One region of the Lysinibacillus sp. FSL R7-0073 genome, then DNA from elsewhere that is predicted to be linked to it. Evidence: predicted binding sites of a transcription regulator. Region 1 holds the regulator's gene; the other holds the start of a gene.
What was found. The regulator NrdR, encoded in region 1, represses ribonucleotide reductase genes. The targets are predictions, from matches to a motif close to AACACNATATATNGTGTT.

Region 1 (10,148 bases):
GCACATCAGCAGGTAAAATATGAGGTGGTTTTGAACCGATAACCCCAATTACTTCATCGCCTTTACGTGTCGTAATTGTAACGCGCTGTGCCAGCATAACTTGGCTCCACCAGCCACCTACTGTTTGGAATTTGATAAAGCCTTTGTCATCGATTTGTGTAACCATGAAACCTACTTCATCTAAATGTCCTGCCACGACGATTTTAGGTCCGTTTTCATCGCCTACTTTTTTAGCAATTACACTACCTAAGTTATCTGTTTCTACAGTATCTGCATATGGTGCAATGTATTTTTTCATGACCTCACGCGGTGCACGTTCATTGCCTGCAATACCATTTGCATCTGTTAAATCTTTAAACATTTGTAATGTTGGATCTAGTTGTGTCATCCTTTTGCCTCCTACGTCTTGTATCTATTTTATTATACTTCGTTTACCGAAATATTCCTAGCTTAATCGTCTGAAAATTGGTGTATTTCTTAATTATTTAATATCCTGTACGTTGACGATTATAATTTTCTTGGTTTTTTTCAATATACGCACGAACTACATCTTCGAAAGTAAAACCAAGATTGTACGCAAGTAAACCATAACATTGCCAAATCGCTATATATCGATCCTCTGTCGGTTGTTGGATAAATGCTAAAATAGCACTTTGTGTCTCTAAAAATGTTGAAGTTAAATGTCTCTGTTCTTCTATCAATGGCCATTTTTCGATTGTTGTATAGTTCTTTAATAAGCCTAGGGAAAGGATAAAATGAATAGAATCCACATATTCTTCTAAAATGACTTCTCGTGCTGAAGGACCTTTTGTACTCCAAAATTTAAAGCAGCGCGTTTCATTGGCTAGCTCCGCTAACTCTACCATTAATGCTAGTCCTTTTTCTTGAAATACATCTTGCTGAATATTTTGAGTTTGCTCAATGAAATCATCCAGCTCTTTTTGCATGATAAACAATTGTTGTATATTCATTTTTTTCTCCTAAATTTCTAAAAAATATTTAAATAAAAGTGAAACTATTTGACCTCCCTAATCGTATAGGAAAGAATAACCTTTCTTCAAGGGGGAAATTTAAACATGTTGCCGTTACTAATTCGACTTGCTGTAATTGCGCTTATTATTTATGTATTTTATAAAGCGATTCGTTATATAACTGATCCTAAACGCAAACTTGATGAAGCCTATGAAAAAGGCCAATATTACTTTTATGATGACGTTAAAAATGTCCGGAAAAATTTCTTTATTTCCTATAAGGGTGCTCTTTTTGAAGGCGAAAAATACTTAGGCACAACTGAGGATGCCTTCGAGGTTGTCACTATTTTTGTCGGCGCACGGGATACTGCAACATTGCAGGGCTTTACAAAAGGCGACTTTGAATATTTACAGCAAGAAATTCTATTGAATTATCCAAGTGCGAAAATTAATTGGAAACAGCCCATTGAACAGCTTATGCGTAACACATCCTCTTGATGAGGATGTGTTTTAAAATGTTTTCATTTATAACCAAAGCTGTACGATAATAAAAATTTGGATGGCTGCAAGTAGAGGAAATCCAAATGCAAAACTATTATGACGTGTTTTATGGCGGAATAAATACATGCCAAGCACTCCGCCTACTGCTCCTCCTACGATGGCTAGTGTAAACAAAGTACGCTCTGCAATACGCCATTCATGCTTTTTAGCACGCGATTTGTCCATACCCATTAAAATAAGTAACACAATCGATATAATACTCATATAAGCTAATAATGCTTGTCCCATTCTCTACTCCTTTATTAACAAACGTATATTATTAATCTAACACAAAAAAGACTGATGGAAAAATCCATCAGTCTTTTTTACACCTGTCGCATTCGCTTTGGGTGGAGAAACAATATTTAACTGACTCAAATATTATTTAGCTACAGCTTTTTTAGCAGCGTCTGCTAATTGAGTGAATGCAGTAGCATCAGTTACAGCAAGGTCAGCTAACATTTTACGGTTAACTTCGATACCAGCAACTTTTAAACCATGCATTAAACGGCTGTAAGAAAGACCGTTCATACGAGCAGCTGCGTTAATACGAGTGATCCATAATTTACGGAAATCACGTTTTTTCTGACGACGGTCACGGTATGCATATTGACCTGACTTCATTACTGCTTGGTTAGCAACTTTATATAATGTATGTTTTGAACCGTAGTAACCTTTAGCTAATTTTAATACTTTTTTACGACGTTTGCGCGTCACTGTTCCGCCTTTTACGCGTGGCATATGAATTACCTCCTGCTTTTCATTAAAAAATGAATGTTAGTATTTTTGTAGTCAATTATTTCATGTAAACAAGTAGAGATTTGATGCGTTTGAAGTCACCAGATGAAACGATGTTTGCTTTACGTAGGTGACGTTTTTGTTTCGTAGATTTGTTTGCGAATAAGTGGCTTCCATAAGCACGGTCATATTTTAATTTACCTGAACCCGTTTTTTTGAAACGTTTCGCAGCTCCACGGTGAGTTTTCATTTTTGGCATGTCGAATTCCTCCTAAACTGTTCGTCTAATATTATTTCTCGTTCTTTGGTTGAAGAACTAAGAACATGCTTCGGCCTTCCATCTTCGGTTTTTGTTCTACCGTTGATACTTCAGCACAAGCTTCAGCAAAACGATCTAACACACGTTGACCAATATCTTTGTGTGTAATCGCACGACCTTTGAAACGTAGGCTACATTTTACTTTATCGCCTTTTTCAAGGAATTTAATCGCATTACGTAGCTTCGTTTGGAAATCATGTTCATCGATTGATGGGCTCAGACGAACCTCTTTCATTACGATGACCTTTTGATTTTTACGAATTTCACGGTCTTTCTTTTGCTGTTCAAACTTAAATTTACCATAGTCCATGATACGAGCGACTGGCGGCTTGGCTTGAGGGGCCACAAGGACAAGATCCAAGTTTACACGAGTGGCGATTTCTAGCGCTTCATTACGTGTCTTTACACCAAGCTGGTCACCATTGTGATCGATTAATCGAAGTTCACGTGCGCGAATGCCTTCGTTTACATACATGTCTTTGCTAATAGTAATCCACCTCCAAGTAGTTGTCGCGAATACATGGTTTGGGCAAAGCCTTGCCCGGTTGAACGGTACATCCTCTTGTCATGTCCATAAAAAAAGGACGGACATTTTTGAAGATGTCCGCCCGCTATATGTGCATGCGCAAGTCTACGCAAAACAATTCAACGTGTCATACCTGTTCACAGCCTTTAAAGCGTTGTATCAGGTGAGAAGCGGGCAGCCTCTACTTCAACCACAAACTTTGTATTCATTAACCTTAATTATATTAGCATGTATATGATAAGCTGTCAAATACTAATTTTCTTATCATACCTAGATTGACCTAATATTAAATAATTTATACAACAGCAAGATTCATTTTATACAAAAAACCTCACTTATGCAAGTGAGATTTTTTATGAAAGATTATTTTGTAATTTCCGCTTTTATAGCTGTTAGGAAATTCTCAAAGCTAATTGTTTCGGAATCTTTAGAGCCATAACGGCGAACATTTACACCATTAGCTTCAACTTCTTTATCACCAATGACAAGCATATACGGAATCTTTTTCATTTGTGCTTCACGGATTTTATAGCCTAATTTCTCTTCACGATCATCCATTTCCACACGTAAGCCCGCAGCTGTTAATTGCTCTTCAATTTGTTTTGCATAATCGAAGTGCGCTTCATTCGATACTGGAATGACTTCTACTTGCACTGGAGCTAACCAAGTTGGGAATGCACCTTTATATTCTTCAATTAAGAAGGCAACGAAGCGTTCCATTGTTGATACAACGCCACGGTGAATAACGACTGGACGATGTGGTTTGCCATCTTCTCCAACGTAACTTAGGTCGAAACGTTCTGGTAATAAGAAGTCTAGCTGAACTGTTGATAAAGTTTCTTCTTTACCGATCGCTGTTTTTACTTGCACATCCAGTTTTGGGCCATAGAATGCTGCTTCACCTTCTGCCTCGAAGTAATCTAAACCAAGCTCATCCATTGCTTCTTTTAACATGCTTTGTGCTTTTTCCCACATAGCATCATCATTGAAGTATTTTTCAGTATCTGCAGGGTCGCGATACGATAAACGGAATGAATAATCATTTAAATCGAAATCTTTATAAACCTCTAAGATTAACTGAACGACTTTTTGGAACTCTGCTTTAATTTGATCTGGACGAACAAAGATATGTGCATCATTTAAAGTCATCCCACGTACACGCTGTAGGCCAGAAACGGCTCCCGACATTTCATAGCGGTGCATTGTACCAAGCTCTGCAATACGTAATGGTAAACTACGATAAGAATGCATGCTATTTTTGTAAACCATCATATGGTGAGGACAGTTCATTGGACGCATAATTAATGTCTCGTTGTCCATTTCCATTGGTGGGAAAATAGAATCCTGGTAATGATCCCAGTGACCAGAAGTTTGATAAAGCTCTTTTGAACCTAATACAGGTGTATAAACATGCTTATATCCAAGAGATAATTCTTTATCGACGATATAACGCTCAATAACACGACGAATTGTTGCACCATTTGGTAACCAAAGTGGTAAGCCTTGGCCAACCTTTTGAGAAGTTGTAAATAGCTCTAATTCCTTCCCGATTTTACGGTGATCCCGTTCTTTTGCTTCTTCTAGCATTTGTAGGTGATGTTTTAATTCTTCTTTTTTGAAGAACGCTGTGCCATAAATACGTTGTAGCATTTTGTTATCAGAGTTTCCTCTCCAATAGGCACCTGCTAATGATAACAGCTTGAACTCGCGAAGTTTACCAGTAGATGGTACGTGAATACCACGGCAAAGATCGAAAAACTCCCCTTGATAATAAATGGACACTTGTTCATCTGCAGGGATTGCTTCTAGTAATTCTAATTTATATTCATCGCCAATTTTTTCATACATTGCTTGTGCTTCCGCACGACTTACATTTTTACGTTCTACCTCTAGATTTTCAGCAATAATTTTTTTCATTTCCTTTTCAATTGCTGGTAGATCTTCGGCAGTGATTGGTGTAGGAGAATCAATATCGTAGTAGAATCCACCATCGATAACAGGTCCAATACCCAGTTTTACATCTGGGAATAAACGTTTAATTGCCTGTGCTGTTAAGTGGGCTGTTGAGTGACGTAAAATCTCAAGTGCTTCTGCATCATCTTGTGTGATAATAGCAATTGCAGCATCTTCTTCGATTGGTGTTTTTAAATCTACTAATACACCGTTAATTTTACCTGCGTAAGCTTTTTTTCGTAAGCCAGGGCTGATTGATAAGGCTACGTCATCTGTTGATGTACCTTTTACAAATTCCTTTACAGCGCCATCTGGGAAAGTTAATTTAATCATTTCTGACATATTCGTTGCACTCCTTTGTTTTTGTTGAATACATAATGATTGATGGAATGTTGACTAATGAATAAAGTGATACGGCTGCTTTTATGAGCGCTCTCCAACTCGGATTGAGCGAGGTCTTTCCACAAAAATAAAAAAAGCCCCGTCCCTCACGAAAGGGACGAAGCGTATGCTCGTGGTTCCACCCTTCTTCCTTCCGACTTATCAAGTCAGACGAAGCTCAAGGCTAGCTAACGGGCTAGGGACCGGCGAAAGATTATCCCTTTCGCTGCTCAGCAGGTAGTAAATGATGCGTTCATACTAGGAAGCTTTCAGCCGTTGACTTCCCTCTCTAGAAGCTGATACACAAAATTCATGTCCTCATCAATGCATATTGATATTTAGTATATGAGTCAGTATACGCTCGATTGTCGAAAAATGCAACTACCAATGTTACATCCTACGGTTATTGCCACGCATTTCAATTGGCTCTGTTAAGGCTTTTATACGCTCCATTATACGCCCTGCCTTGACAACCTCAATATCACCTTTTTGCGATTGGGCTAAATGGTGCTCTAATTCTCCATAATTAAAATTAGATGTAATAAACGTTGGCAATTGTTCAGCCATCCGATAATGGAAAATAGTCCCTAAAATTTCATCCCGTGTCCAGGCGGTCATTGTTTCTGCCCCTAAATCATCAAGCATTAAAACAGGTGCCTTTTTAATATAGTCTATTTTTTCATTCAATGTATTATCGCCAATAGCATTTTTCATTTCCCGTAAAAATTCTGGCACGAAGACAACAACTGAACGTATTTTAATAGACGCTAATTCATTGGCAAGTGCACCAAGCACAAAAGACTTCCCTACACCGAATTTACCGTATAAGTAAAAACCTTTTGATGGTAAATGATTTGATTCTTTTGTCGCTTTTACAAATTGTGCTGCTTTTTGGGCAATCATCACGCGAGACTCATCATCAATACTTAAATCGTGAATCGTTGCTTGTAGCACATCTTTGGGCATATGCATACTGGCAATCATATTCGCGACATCCCGACGCTCTTCTTCTCTGATTTTTTGCTCACAGCGTACATAATCAATTTCAACTGTATTCCGAACTACCCTTAAAGTAGGAAGGAAGCCTTTTAAATAGTTTGTACAATGTTCTGTGTTATCACAACCACAGCATTCCGTAGATTGACTAATAAATTCATGGAGCTTAGGTAAATTTCGTTCGATATTATCATAGCTTAATTCATCTGCATGACGTGCTAGAAATTCTTGTACGCGTGGATTTTCTAAAATTTCACGTCGCATGGCTTCATAGCGTTCTTGAAACGAGGGTACATTAATAGCTCGTTTTAATGGTCCATTTATAGGTTCGATTGTTGCTCACCTTCTTTACTATTCACTTTTCCCTAGCATCTCTAAGATTTTTTGACGTTCTTTTTCAAAATCTATCGTGCTAGAAGTACTTTCCTCTTGTTTCTCATCACGTTTATAAAACCACTCGGGGACTTTTTCTTCTCGTTGATGTCCTGAACGTCCCTTACCTCGCTGGCTTGTTTTAGTGGTTGTTTGAGGTTTGTTTTTCCAAGTTGTATATTTATCATGCTCTTGGCGTGCAAGTTCCATTGCTTCTTTAGCAGTTTGGATATTTTTACGAACCCAATGATCCGCAATTGTTTCCACATATTTTTTAGGTAACTTCATATCCGTTGTTAACATAACATACTCAAGTAACGCATTGACTACCCCAATCGGCATGCCGTGCTGCACAATTAAACTTTCTGCAAGTTGCACAGAGGTTTGCAAAGGTTCTTTCCCATTATTAATGTCACGCAACACTTGAATAGGAGCCGTAGTCTCTAAATAGTGTTGTAGCTCCTGATCCTTCGATTTTTGTCCGGTTTCTTCCACTGGCAACGGCTCGCTAACTCTCGCTATTTTGGGGGGCTCTTTTGACATCGTTAACTTGTAGAAATCAGCAGCTGCCTTGCGTAAGCGCTCCTGTGAAATCCCTAAATCATCGTCTAAAGCAAGAATTACTACTTTTTGCATATCAAGCGCTGTTAAATGATATAGAAATGCCAGCTTAGCAATAGCCTCACGAACTTCTAATGTCAGTAAATTGGATGGCACCAATTGCTCAGATAAACCTGCTTGCAACAGATCGAAGTCAAATTGCTCCAAATAAAAAGGATACACCCTTTGTTGTTTATCCTTACGATTCGTATCCACTTGTAAATCTGATGGAATATTGGAATGAACGGGCTTATAGACATCTATAAAGGCACGAGATACATCTTTAAAATCCGCGTCCCTCACAGGGGATATAAAACGTTGCCGTAAATTACGATAGGCCTGCTCTCCAATTTTGCTAAATAAAAACATCGATAACAACGGGTCTTTCATAAAGCTTTCCGCATCTAATGGGCGCTGCAGCTCATATAAAAAACTTCGCTCACCAGCATTTTCTTTTTTCCATGTACGTAGTAAACCAATCGCTTCAAGGGCTATACGCGCCTCAAACACTTTACCAATAGGCAGACCGAGCACATTCATTAAATAATAATGTGTCATTTGCGGCTTTGGTATCTGCTCTGCTTCTGCCCATAAAGTTAAATAAAGGCTTATAGGGTCTGAGCCCGTTAACGGTTGATAGAATAATGTTACTAATTGACGCTCTTGAGTAGAAAATGCATGAGGTAGACGAATGTCAAAAGGATCGCCAGGCTGCAATTCCTTAAATAAATGAATCAACGTCATTCATCCTCTCTATTTTCTATGATTTCTGCTCCGTTTGACGTTGAATAATATCTTTAATCTCCTCGATAAAGACATTGATATCCTTAAACTGTCGGTAGACCGATGCAAAACGGACATACGCCACCTCATCAATTTTGGCTAAGCGATCCATTACCAATTCACCGACATCTTCTGAGCGTACTTCTGAATTTCCAATACGACGAAGATCTTTTTCAATTGATAGGACAAGTTGCTCCAGTATATCAAGCGCAACTGGGCGTTTCTCACAGGCACGAATAAGTCCACGAAGTACCTTTTCACGGCTAAATTCCTCTCGTGAACCTTCTTTTTTCACTACAACTAATGGGGTCTCTTCAATTTTTTCAAACGTTGTAAAACGGAAGCCACATGACTCACATTCACGACGTCTACGAATTTCTTTATTATCATCTACTGGCCTCGAATCCACAACACGCGTTCCGTTAAATTGGCAAGATGGACATCTCATATAATTACTCTCCTGGTTTACAACAATTTAATATTTCTATTATAACAAATTTCCTACATATAAGAAAAGTGCATTCACGTAGTGAGCTCATGATAAACCTAAAGCACCTAAAGTACAAGGAAAGTTTTTTAAAAAAAGCACATTGAAATCAGTTAGATTTCAATGTGCTCAAAATGAAAATATTATGCGTTTACCGTTTCTAATGCATTAGCCACTTTTTTCACTAGGTCAACAACGCGTGCAGAGTAACCCCACTCATTATCATACCAAGCAAGTACTTTCACTTTACGGTTACCTAATACCATTGTGGAAAGTCCATCGACTGTTGATGAGTAAGTAGTTGTGTTGTAATCAGAAGATACTAGTGGTTCAACTGAGAAATTTAAAATGCCTTTCATTGGACCTTCTGTTGCAGCTTTTACGAATGCTGCATTAACAGCATCAACTGTTACATCTGTATTTAAATCTACCACAAGGTCAACTAAAGAAACATTTGGTGTTGGAACGCGAAGTGCCATACCATGAATTTTACCTTCTAACTCAGGTAGAACTAATTTTAATGCTTTGGCAGCGCCTGTAGATGTAGGGATAATGGATTGTGCACACCCACGTGCACGACGTAAATCTTTATGTGGATTATCTAAGTTCTTTTGATCGTTTGTATAAGCATGAACAGTCGTCATTAAACCATTTTCAATACCAAATGTATCATTTAATACTTTTGCTACTGGTGCTAAGCAGTTTGTTGTACAAGAAGCGTTTGAAATTACATCATGTTTAGCAATATCAAGTTTGTCATCATTAACGCCTAAAACAATTGTTACATCTTCGTTTTTACCAGGTGCTGTTAAGATAACTTTTTTCGCACCCGCTTCTAAGTGCATTGCTGCTTTATCACGTTCATTAAATTTACCTGTAGCTTCAATAACGATATCAACACCCATTGTAGCCCAAGGTAATTTTAATGGATCGCGTTCGCTAATAATTTGAACACGTTTGCCATTTACAACTAAAGCATCGCCTGCTGGTTCTACTGTACCCTCAAATGTTCCGTGATTTGTGTCATACTTAATCAAATGTGCTAACGTTTCTGCTGGATAGCTAGCGTTAATAGCAACAATATTTAAATTTTCTTGTACGATCGCTTGACGGAAAACCATACGTCCGATACGTCCGAAACCATTAATAGCAATTGATACTGTCATTTAAAAATCCTCCTGTGAGTACATACTCAGATTAATTATATACTTTATGGTGATTAGTATAACACAATTTTAAAAAAGATGAACATTATATACTAATATTATTAAAGTTCTTATTTTCTGAAAAATTATCTTTTATTATGGCATTCGCCCATAAAAAAATGTGTAGCAAGATTTACTTGCTACACATTTTTAGTTTGAAACACTTTAAATTACACCCCAGAAAGCTAGAATTTTTTTTAATTGTTCCTCTGTATTTTCCAGATTCTCATTATTATAAATAACTGCATGGGCTCCCTTTTCTTTGACAGACATAGGT
Region 2 (10,148 bases), 470 kb from region 1:
TGTGGCGAAGAATTACAGCATACGCGTGGTAGACCAATAAAAATGTATCAGCTTGTCTAGAATCTAACAAAATGTTCCAAACCAATGTATGGTTTGGGACATTTTTTTTTCTAAAATTTTTGGATCGATAAAACAAAGATCAGCCCACAAGTTATGAGCTTTTTTGAGGAAGTCATTCTAGCTGGAGAAACGATTATCTATTAGAAATTTTCAAAAAAATATTGTTTTTTTTGAGTACTTTGATTATTATACGAATATATAACGAAAATGTCGGTATATAAAAGGGGTTTTTAATTTTACTAGATTTGCAAGGGGGCAAGGATCGTAACGAACGATTGTAGTAGCGGTGATGCAGTCACTGTCATAAAGAGAAGGTTTTTGATCATGGGAGGGATATAAATGACAACAAATGACGTAACGAAAAAATCTAGAAATGTAATCCTTGCGCTATTATTTTTAGGCTGGTCTTTAGGAAATTTAGATCGCTATATTATGAACTACGCGGTCGTTTCCATTACAGGAGATTTGCAATTGGATGCATCTTCGACGGGTATCATTTTAAGCGCTTTCTTTTTAGGCTATGCCATTATGCAAATACCAGGAGGCTGGTTAGCTGATAAATTTGGCGCAAAACGAATCTTGCTGATGGCTGTCATCATGTGGTCCATTTTTACCGGATTAACGGCTATTGCCTGGTCTTTAACAGCGATGATTGTTATTCGTTTCTTATTCGGCATTGGGGAGGGTGGATTCCAGCCATCAAGCTCTAAGATTATTGCCACGATTTTCCCAAAAGAAGAAAGAGGAAGAGCGATGTCGATCATGCTGACTTCTGGTGGGATTGTTTCACTAATTGTACCGCTGTTAGCCGCTTATCTATTAGGAACGATTGGCTGGCGTATGATGTTTATCATTATCGGGGCTATTGGAGCGATTATTGCTTATTTATATTGGAAATACATTGAGCTCCCGAAAGCTGAAACAGCAGATGCTGCTGAGACAGGTAGTCCGGCAGTTAAGGTAAGCTTTAAAGAGCTATTGAAAACACCCCTCATGTGGAATTTGATTATTGCTTATTTCTGTATTTATGCGGTGAACTGGGGATTAGTATCGTGGATTCCAACATACCTTCAAAAAAATCGCGGACTAGATTTAATGTCCATAGGTTGGGCACAAACGATCCCTGCCATTACAACGATTATTGGGGTGTATGGTAGTGGATATATCATCGATAAGCTTCCAAAAGGAATGGAAAAGGTGTTAGGCTCTATTTCCTGTGCAGTCATCGGTCTTTTATTGTATTTAATGTTTACTGCGAAAACGGTGACATTATTTATTGGCTATCAAACAGTTGTTTCTATATTTATTGCATTTGTCATTACGCTACTACCGGTAATTGTTCTAAAGAAATTGCCTTCGTCTATAACAGGCTCAGCTATGGGGATTGCAAATACAGGCGGACAGCTAGCGGGATTTGTTACGCCTATGGCTATTGGTTTTATGGTAGATGCCTTTAATGGTTCCTTTGATGCAGCCTTTTGGATGTTAATTGGATTCGCGCTCATTTGTATTGTGTCGCTTGTAACGCTAAACGACCAAAAAGGAGCATTATTGAAAGCAGAATGAATAAATTGGAGGGACAATAATGAGTTTTCAAGAAAAAATTTCTACTTTAATTGAGGCAAAGAAGAGAGCAAGTGTGGCCTTAAGCGATGCGATTTGGGCTGTACCGGAGCTTCATTTTCAAGAAAGACAATCGATGCAATATATGAAAGAGGCACTCGAAAAAGAGGGTTTTCAAACTGAGGTTGGCGTAGCGGGTCTTGATACTGCGCTTGTTGGAACTTTTGGCTCAGGAAAGCCAGTCATTGCCTTTTTAGGGGAATATGATGCACTACCAGGCTTGAGCCAAAAAGGTGGTGTTACCACTCATGAGCCTCTAGAAAATGGGGGAAGTGGTCATGGCTGTGGCCATAATTTATTAGGAACTGGCGCATTTGCAGCAGCTGTTGCAGTAAAAGATTATTTAGAGCAACATCCACAATCTGCAACCATCCGTTTTTACGGTTGCCCTGCAGAAGAAAATGGATCTGGTAAAGCTTATATGGCGAAAGCTGGCTTATTCGATGATGTAGATATCGCCATTTCTTGGCATCCTGGTACTTTTTCAACTGTGATGACTTGTAGTTCTCTAGCAAACTATGCTGTTACATTTAAGTTTACAGGTAAAAGTGCACATGCTGCAGCTGCTCCTCATCTTGGAAGAAGTGCATTAGATGCTGTTGAGCTTATGAACGTTGGGGTAAACTATTTACGAGAGCATATCATACCAGAAGCACGAGTGCATTACGCTATTACAAACTCTGGTGGAACATCTCCGAATGTTGTTCAACCATATGCTGAGGTTACCTATTTAGTGCGAGCACCTAAAAAGCAACAAGTGCAAGAAATCTATCAGCGCGTTGAAAATATTGCGAAGGGTGCAACGCTCATGACAGGCACTTCCCTAGAAATCGATTTTGAAGGTGCAGCTTCAAATTTAATAACGAATAAGACGCTTTATGATGTCATGTATCAACAAATACTTGAAATTGGCATGCCAGACTATACAATAGAAGATGAACAGTATGCTCAGGCTATTTTCAATACGTTTTCTCCTGACGTACAAGCCTCTTCATTAATTGGTCTACATAAAGGCGATGTTCAACAATTACAAGGAAAAGTTATTGCTGATCATATTCCTCGTATGCTCCCTGAATTTACCATGGGTGGCTCTACTGATGTGGGAGATGTTAGCTGGAATGTGCCAACTGTTCAATGTACGACAGTATGTATGGCATTAGGAACGCCACTGCATACATGGCAAGTTGTTTCTCAAGGCGTCACGCCAATCGCCCATAAAGGTATGCTACAAGCTGCTAAAATTATGGCGTGTACAGCGATTGAGTTATTGGCTAATCCAGTACTGATTGAGGAAGCTAAAAAGGAATGGCAAGAACGTCTTGATGGGGAGACGTATGAATCGTTAATTCCGGAGGGGACATTGCCTCCAAAGCTATAAAAGGATAGCAAAAATATGGATAGAGTCTTCATAGGAGAACTATGAAGACTCTGTTTTTGCACATTTTGAAAGGAGTCCACAGTAATGTCTACACAACCAAGTCACGATCAGCTTGTGGCACAATGGGTAACTCAGTTTCGCTCTGCCGCCAATGAAGGACAGTGCGCAAACTATATCCCTGCATTAGCTAAAAAAGACCCGAATCAATTAGCTATAGCTATTATTGGCACTGAAGGGCATGAAATTAAAGCCGGTGATACGACGGAATTATTTACGCTTCAAAGTGTTTCCAAAGTAATCACCTTTATATTGGCCTGTATGGATCGAGGATTGCCATATGTATTAGAACGGGTGGATGTGGAGCCGACAGGGGATACATTCAACTCCATTATTCGCTTAGAAAGTCATCAACCAGGAAAGCCTTTTAATCCAATGATTAATGCTGGGGCGATTACTGTATCCTCTATGATGATTGGCCATTCACCACAAGAGAAGATTGACAAAATCCTGCAATTTTTAGAGCAAATCATAGGTAAGCAATTAAGTATCAATGAGGAAGTGTTTCAATCAGAGTGGCAAACAGCTAACCGTAATCGAGCACTAGCCTACTATTTAATGGATTCTGGTTTCTTGGACTGCCCAGTAGAGGCGGCTCTTGAGGTGTACCTAAAGCAATGTGCGATTGAAGTTAATGTATCCGATTTAGCGATGATTGGTTTAGTTATCGCTAATGATGGCCATCATCCACTATTAAAGAAACAATTATTTCCTAAACAAGTGGCAAAATTAGCAAAGGCTTTAATGGTAACATGCGGTATGTACAATGCTTCAGGAAAATTTGCGGCATTTATTGGACTTCCTGCTAAAAGTGGTGTTTCTGGTGCCATTCTTACTGCTGTCCCAGGCCATGCAGGATTAGATTCACCATTCCCTGCTGGCTGTGGAATAGGTATTTATGGACCAGCCATCGATCCTATCGGGAATAGTGTCGCAGGTGTCCAATTACTGAAACATTTAGCGACAGAATGGGATATGACCATTTTTTAACGAGTAGAAGATGACTTCAGAGTGAGCTCTGAAGTCATCTTTTTTTCATTTTATATAGAATGAATAAGGCAATAAACCAAATAGGTGTAAGTAGAAGTGCTGTACGTGTTGCCTCAGAAATAAACATCACAATTAATAGAAAAGCAAAAAAAGCAAGCACTACGTAGTTGATAAAAGGTGTCAATGGTGCTTTGAAGCTTGAGGCCTCATGTAGGGCACGATTTTTCCGTTTATAGATGATGTGAGAAATGATGATAATACTCCACACCCATATGAAGCAAATCGCACTAATAGTTGTCACGATACTAAAGGCATTCTCTGGCATTAACTTACTTAACAGTGCCCCTGCAGATACAACAATTGCAGAAATGACTAGTGCGTTACTTGGAACACTATTTTTATTGAGCTTAGCAAAAGCCGGTGATGCTTGTTTATTTTTACCAAGATTAAAGAGCATGCGACTTGTTGAGAATAGACCACTATTACCAGCAGAAGCGGCTGAAGTTAGCACGACAAAATTAATAATACCTGCAGCAATTGGAATACCCGCTAACGTAAATACTTGGACAAATGGACTGCTTGCGGCAGACATTTCATACCATGGATTGATACATAGGATGACAAACAGTGCCCCTACATAAAAGAGTAAAATTCGAAATGGTATTTTATTAATAGCAGAAGGGATGTTTTTTTGTGGGTCTGCAGTCTCGGCTGCAGATACTCCTACTAATTCCACACCGACGAAAGCAAAAACAACCATCTGGAAGGCCATTAAAAAGCCATATACTCCATTTGGAAACAGGCCTCCGTGGACCCAAAGATTATCTACTGAAACCGTCCCAGAGCTTGTTTGAAAGCCTGTCACTAACATAATAAGACCCAGGATAATGAGCGCCACAATGGTAATCACTTTAATGATAGCAAACCAAAATTCTAACTCCCCAAATAGTTTGACCGTCAATAAATTCAGCAGTAGTAATAATACTAAACAACCAATAGCTGGAACCCATTGAGGGATATCAAACCAATATTGTGTATAAACCCCCACAGCGATAATATCTGCCATCGCCGTCATGATCCAACAGAACCAGTAGGTCCAGCCTGTTACATATCCTGCCCATGGCCCTATGTATTCGGAGGCAAAATCTGTAAATGATGTATACCCTGAATTCGATAATAATAGTTCGCCCAATGCACGCATAACAAAAAAGAGTGCCGTTCCGACTATTAAATAGGCAAGGATGATCGAAGGCCCTGCTAACGCAATGGCTTTCCCAGAGCCTAGAAATAAACCAGTTCCTATTGTCCCACCAATGGCAATAAGCTGCACATGGCGATTTTTTAATTCACGTTTTAATTGTTGCTGTTCCACGTTAATCCCCCCAAAGATGCATAAAAAATGATGACTGGAAAAATAAAAAAGAGACTAGTTGTGACACTAGTCTCGGAAAAACGTCAGAATAACAAATACCATTTGATCACGGATGTTTCATCAAATCATCTTAACCTTCGTATGGCATCGCTTAAAAAAGCTGTTATTACTCCTCTGTCCTTTTGCCTGAGATAGTGAACCCTTCGGCGACGCAAATTGCGCTCTCTCCAGAACTGCTCCTGCTATAGTTTGATCCATAGCATTCATAGCTTATTAATTTTATAATTATATATTATTTTAAGATATTATATATCCTAGCAGTGCTTTTACAATTATTCAACTATAAATTTATATTATTTTCAGAAAAATAGAAGAATGTAGTGCATAAATAAAAATTACTAACGAAAATTAGTATTTTTGGACATACAAAGATTTCACTAGTTTGAGGAAATGGGTAAATACGAAAGGCTTATGTGGGTGAAGGCCATCAAAGTAATCTCTAAATGATGATGGGACGAGTGCTGGGAAGAGGAAGCGGATCATTTATTATATGTAAAATGCAATAAATAGCCACTTAAAATTTTGCAATAGATATAATATAGTAGAAACTCTGAATTTTTTGTATAAAAAGAAGCCGTCTCCTAGTTCTTTGAGACGACTTTTTTAGGGAAATATTAATATTTTTTGGCTTTTATTTTACCTGTCCAAGTTTTGAATCCACCTTGAAGTTGGTAAATTTGGTTGTACCCACGTTTTTTAAGAAATAGTGCAGCACGTGAGCTACGGCCTGTATTTTGACAGTATAAATATACTGGTAAATCTGGGCGAATTTCTTTATAACGTTGACGTAATGTTGTGGAAGGAACGTTTCGTGCTCCAAGAATGTGACCAGCATCAAATTCTTTTTGTTCACGAACATCGATTAGTTGTGCTTTACGATAGCCTTCAATAAATTGTTCTTGTGTTAAGTTGGTTACAGCTTTTTTGAGTCTTAGTGCATTAATACCGATGTATGCAATTATGACTACTAAAACGACACCGATTGTGATAAGTATGTCCAAGATTTTCTTACCCCTTTCTATCTTCTTTATTATTATAAAAGATGCGCTAGCGATAGTCCAATGAGTTTGATAAAATTAACTAGATTGTGGCGAATTCGTCGATATCGTTTCAAAAGCAACAACTTGAACTGTAACGTAATCTTCGTTAAGGTTGAACCGCAGGTGGGGCCTGAGGTATTTTTATAAATTGTAGGAGATGAACATATGACAACTTGGTATTTTTTAAATTCAGGGAAATGTAGTCCTTCTTTTAATATGGCACTAGATGAAGCATTACTTGATTGGCATAGTGAGGGGTTAATTCCACCAGTCATTCGTTTTTATGAGTGGGAACCAGCAACATTATCAATCGGTTATTTTCAGCAGGCCAAAAAAGATATAAATTTAGATGCTGTACGTGAGCAAGGCTTAGGTTTTGTACGTCGACCAACTGGTGGACGAGCTGTATTGCATGAGCATGAGCTTACATATAGTGTCATCGTAACAGAAAGCTATCCAAATATGCCAGAGTCAGTGACAGAGGCGTACCGTGTGCTAAGTGAGGGAATCTTGCAAGGTTTCCATAACCTAGGGATGGATGCCTATTTTAGTGTCCCTGATACAGAGGAGAAAAGAGCAGACTTAAAGAGTCCGAAAAGTGCTGTATGCTTTGATGCTCCAAGCTGGTATGAGCTAGTAGTCGAAGGGAAAAAAATAGCGGGAAGTGCGCAAACACGTCAAAAAGGTGTTATATTGCAGCATGGTGCCATTTTATTAGATTTAGATCAGGAGAAGTTATTATCGGTCTTTAATTTTTCGAGTGAAGAAGCGAAGGATCGTATGCGCAGAAAATTACCAGAAAAAGCAGTAGCGATTAACAGTCTTGTGGAAGAACCTGTGACAGTTGAACAATGTGTCACTGCTTTTCGAGATGGTTTTGCAAAATCGTTGCAAATTGAATTAAAACCATTTACACTTTCTGAGGAGCAGTTAGAATATGTCCGTGCATTAGAAGAAAAAAAATATGCATCTGATGAGTGGAACTTCAAAAAGTAAAAAATGGTATAAAAAAATATTTTTTAGCGTTCAATCCTTGCTATTACAAGTAGTTCTGATTCTATTGAAAAAAGCAAGAGTTGAATTGAAAATCTATATATAGTATCTTTTTAAAAGACATATACACAATATGTAGTGTTTAACAACACATGATATTGTGTATTTATTTTGTAAGGGAGGCAAAACGATGGTACTCACAAATCATCAACCCGATGTAAACAATCAATTTGAACAGTTAAACAAAGATATCGAACAATTCCCGCAGGTACACCCTGTAACGCCTGATATGCATATCACGCACAAAGGTGTATCAAGACTTGTCATGATCGATCGCTACTCGTTTAAAGACACAGAAAAGAAAACACTGAAAGCCGGTGACTTTGTTGTTTTAACGGTAAAAGCTGATCCAAAATTCCCTGCACGTGGTTTAGGGACAATTCAAAAGCTGGACATGACTACAAAAACAGCAGATATTTTGATTGAGGAAGATTATCGTAGTGCTTTAGACGATCCAAAAGAGCAAGAAACGGGTGTGATTACGCGTTCAATTGACGTGCTAGAGAAGCCTCTTGAGATTTTTTATGAACAAATCGCTAAACGAAATGCAACAGGACTGGCGGTTGTTGAAAAAACGCCAGAAAAACGCCAAGAATGGTTTGAAAAATTTTATGAGCAATTAGTGTCCTTAAAGTTCATTCCAGCAGGACGAGTAATATACGGAGCAGGATCTGAAACAGATGTAACATTCTTTAACTGTTACGTAATGCCTTTTGTCGCTGATTCACGTGAAGGTATTAGTGATCACCGTAAGCAAGTAATGGAAATTATGAGCCGTGGTGGTGGAGTAGGAACAAATGGTTCCACATTACGTCCACGCAACACACTGGCACGTGGTGTAAACGGTAAATCATCTGGTTCTGTTTCTTGGTTAGATGATATTGCTAAATTAACACATCTTGTAGAGCAAGGTGGCTCACGTCGTGGAGCACAAATGATTATGCTTGCCGATTGGCATCCAGATATTGTGGAGTTTATTATTTCGAAAATGCAAAACCCACGTATTCTGCGTTACCTAATTGAAAATACAACGGATGAAACAATCATTCGTCTAGCTAAAGAAAAATTAAACTTCAAGCCACTTTCTATGCAGGAAGAAGCTATGTATCAAGGCATTGTAAACTATAAAAGCATTGAAGGTTTAGGTGGATTTGATACAGCAATTATTCGTGAGGCTGAAAATAAATTACGTGATGGTGGCACATATACTGTTCATAACTCAGAGTTCTTAACGGGTGCAAACATCTCCGTAACATTAACAAAAGAATTTATGGAAGCTGTTGAAAACGATGCTGATTTCGAACTGCGTTTCCCAGCGGTTGAAGAATACTCGAAAGAAGAAATGCACGCTTACAACACAGAATGGCATAATGTAGGTGACGTTCGCGAATGGGAGAAAATGGGTTATAAAATCCGCACATATCGCACGATCAAAGCGAAAGAATTGTGGAATTTAATTAACGTATGTGCAACATACTCTGCAGAGCCAGGAATTTTCTTTATCGACAATGCGAATGATATGACGAATGCAAAGGCATATGGTCAAAGCGTTGTAGCAACTAATCCATGTGGGGAACAGCCACTTGCGCCATACTCAGTGTGTAACTTGGCAGCAGTAAACCTTGCACAATTTGCAAATAAAGACAACCAAACTGTAGATTACGAAGCACTACGTGAAACGGTTCGTGTAGGCGTTCGTATGCAGGATAATGTTATTGATGCAACACCATATTTCTTAGAAGAAAACCGTGTACAAGCACTAGGTGAGCGTCGTGTTGGTTTAGGCGTAATGGGCTTAGCTGATTTACTCATTTATTGTGAGAAAGAATACGGTTCTGAAGCAGGTAATGCTTTAGTCGATGAAATCTTTAAAACAATTGCTGAAACAGCGTATGAGGCGTCTACAGAGCTTGCTAAAGAGCGTGGAAGCTTCCCATTCTTAGTAGGTGCTACGGACGAAGAAACAGCTCGTTTACGTAAAGCTTTTACAGAAACAGGCTTTATGCAAAAAATGCCTGCTCACATCAAGGAGCAAATTTTAGAAACAGGTATCCGTAACTCGCATTTATTAACGGTTGCCCCAACTGGTTCAACAGGAACAATGGTAGGCGTAGCAACAGGTCTTGAGCCATACTTCTCCTTCACTTACTATCGTTCTGGTCGTCTAGGTAAGTTTATTGAAGTAAAAGCTGAAATTGTAAAAGAATATTTAGATCGTCATCCAGAGGCTAATGAGCAAGAGCTTCCAGAATGGTTTGTAACGGCAATGGAGCTAAAACCAGAGGCACATGCTGATGTACAATGTATTATTCAAAAGTGGATTGATTCATCGATCTCTAAAACAGTAAATGCACCAAAAGGCTATACTGTACAACAAGTTGAAAAAGTATACGAGCGACTATATAAAGGTGGCGCTAAAGGTGGTACGGTCTATGTGGATGGTAGCCGTGATTCACAGGTACTTACGCTAAAAGCTGAAGAAAATGATATGGATCAATTATCATTTGAAGAAGAA

Region 2: MKY88_RS15255 (vitamin B12-dependent ribonucleotide reductase) is a predicted target of NrdR. The motif match lies at 7,699-7,716, and genes of this name have one in related genera.

What each region holds. Positions count from the first base shown of each region.
Region 1 covers NZ_JBBPAS010000001.1:3,538,212-3,548,359, forward strand. Annotated here, with positions in the region: gene MKY88_RS17735 (M42 family metallopeptidase) at 1-388, opposite strand, end outside; gene MKY88_RS17740 (dUTP diphosphatase) at 486-971, opposite strand; gene MKY88_RS17745 (hypothetical protein) at 1,077-1,469, shown strand; gene MKY88_RS17750 (DUF1294 domain-containing protein) at 1,497-1,760, opposite strand; gene rplT (50S ribosomal protein L20) at 1,893-2,252, opposite strand; gene rpmI (50S ribosomal protein L35) at 2,308-2,508, opposite strand; gene infC (translation initiation factor IF-3) at 2,540-3,043, opposite strand; gene thrS (threonine--tRNA ligase) at 3,458-5,389, opposite strand; gene dnaI (primosomal protein DnaI) at 5,819-6,748, opposite strand; gene MKY88_RS17780 (replication initiation and membrane attachment family protein) at 6,776-8,140, opposite strand; gene nrdR (transcriptional regulator NrdR) at 8,157-8,627, opposite strand; gene MKY88_RS17790 (glyceraldehyde-3-phosphate dehydrogenase) at 8,810-9,832, opposite strand; gene coaE (dephospho-CoA kinase) at 10,037-10,148, opposite strand, start outside.
Region 2 covers NZ_JBBPAS010000001.1:3,066,199-3,076,346, reverse strand. Annotated here, with positions in the region: gene MKY88_RS15290 (hypothetical protein) at 1-60, shown strand, start outside; gene MKY88_RS15285 (MFS transporter) at 400-1,626, shown strand; gene MKY88_RS15280 (M20 family metallopeptidase) at 1,646-3,061, shown strand; gene MKY88_RS15275 (glutaminase) at 3,146-4,108, shown strand; gene MKY88_RS15270 (amino acid permease) at 4,143-5,480, opposite strand; glycine riboswitch at 5,645-5,721, opposite strand; gene MKY88_RS15265 (rhodanese-like domain-containing protein) at 6,155-6,541, opposite strand; gene MKY88_RS15260 (lipoate--protein ligase family protein) at 6,746-7,576, shown strand; gene MKY88_RS15255 (vitamin B12-dependent ribonucleotide reductase) at 7,764-10,148, shown strand, end outside.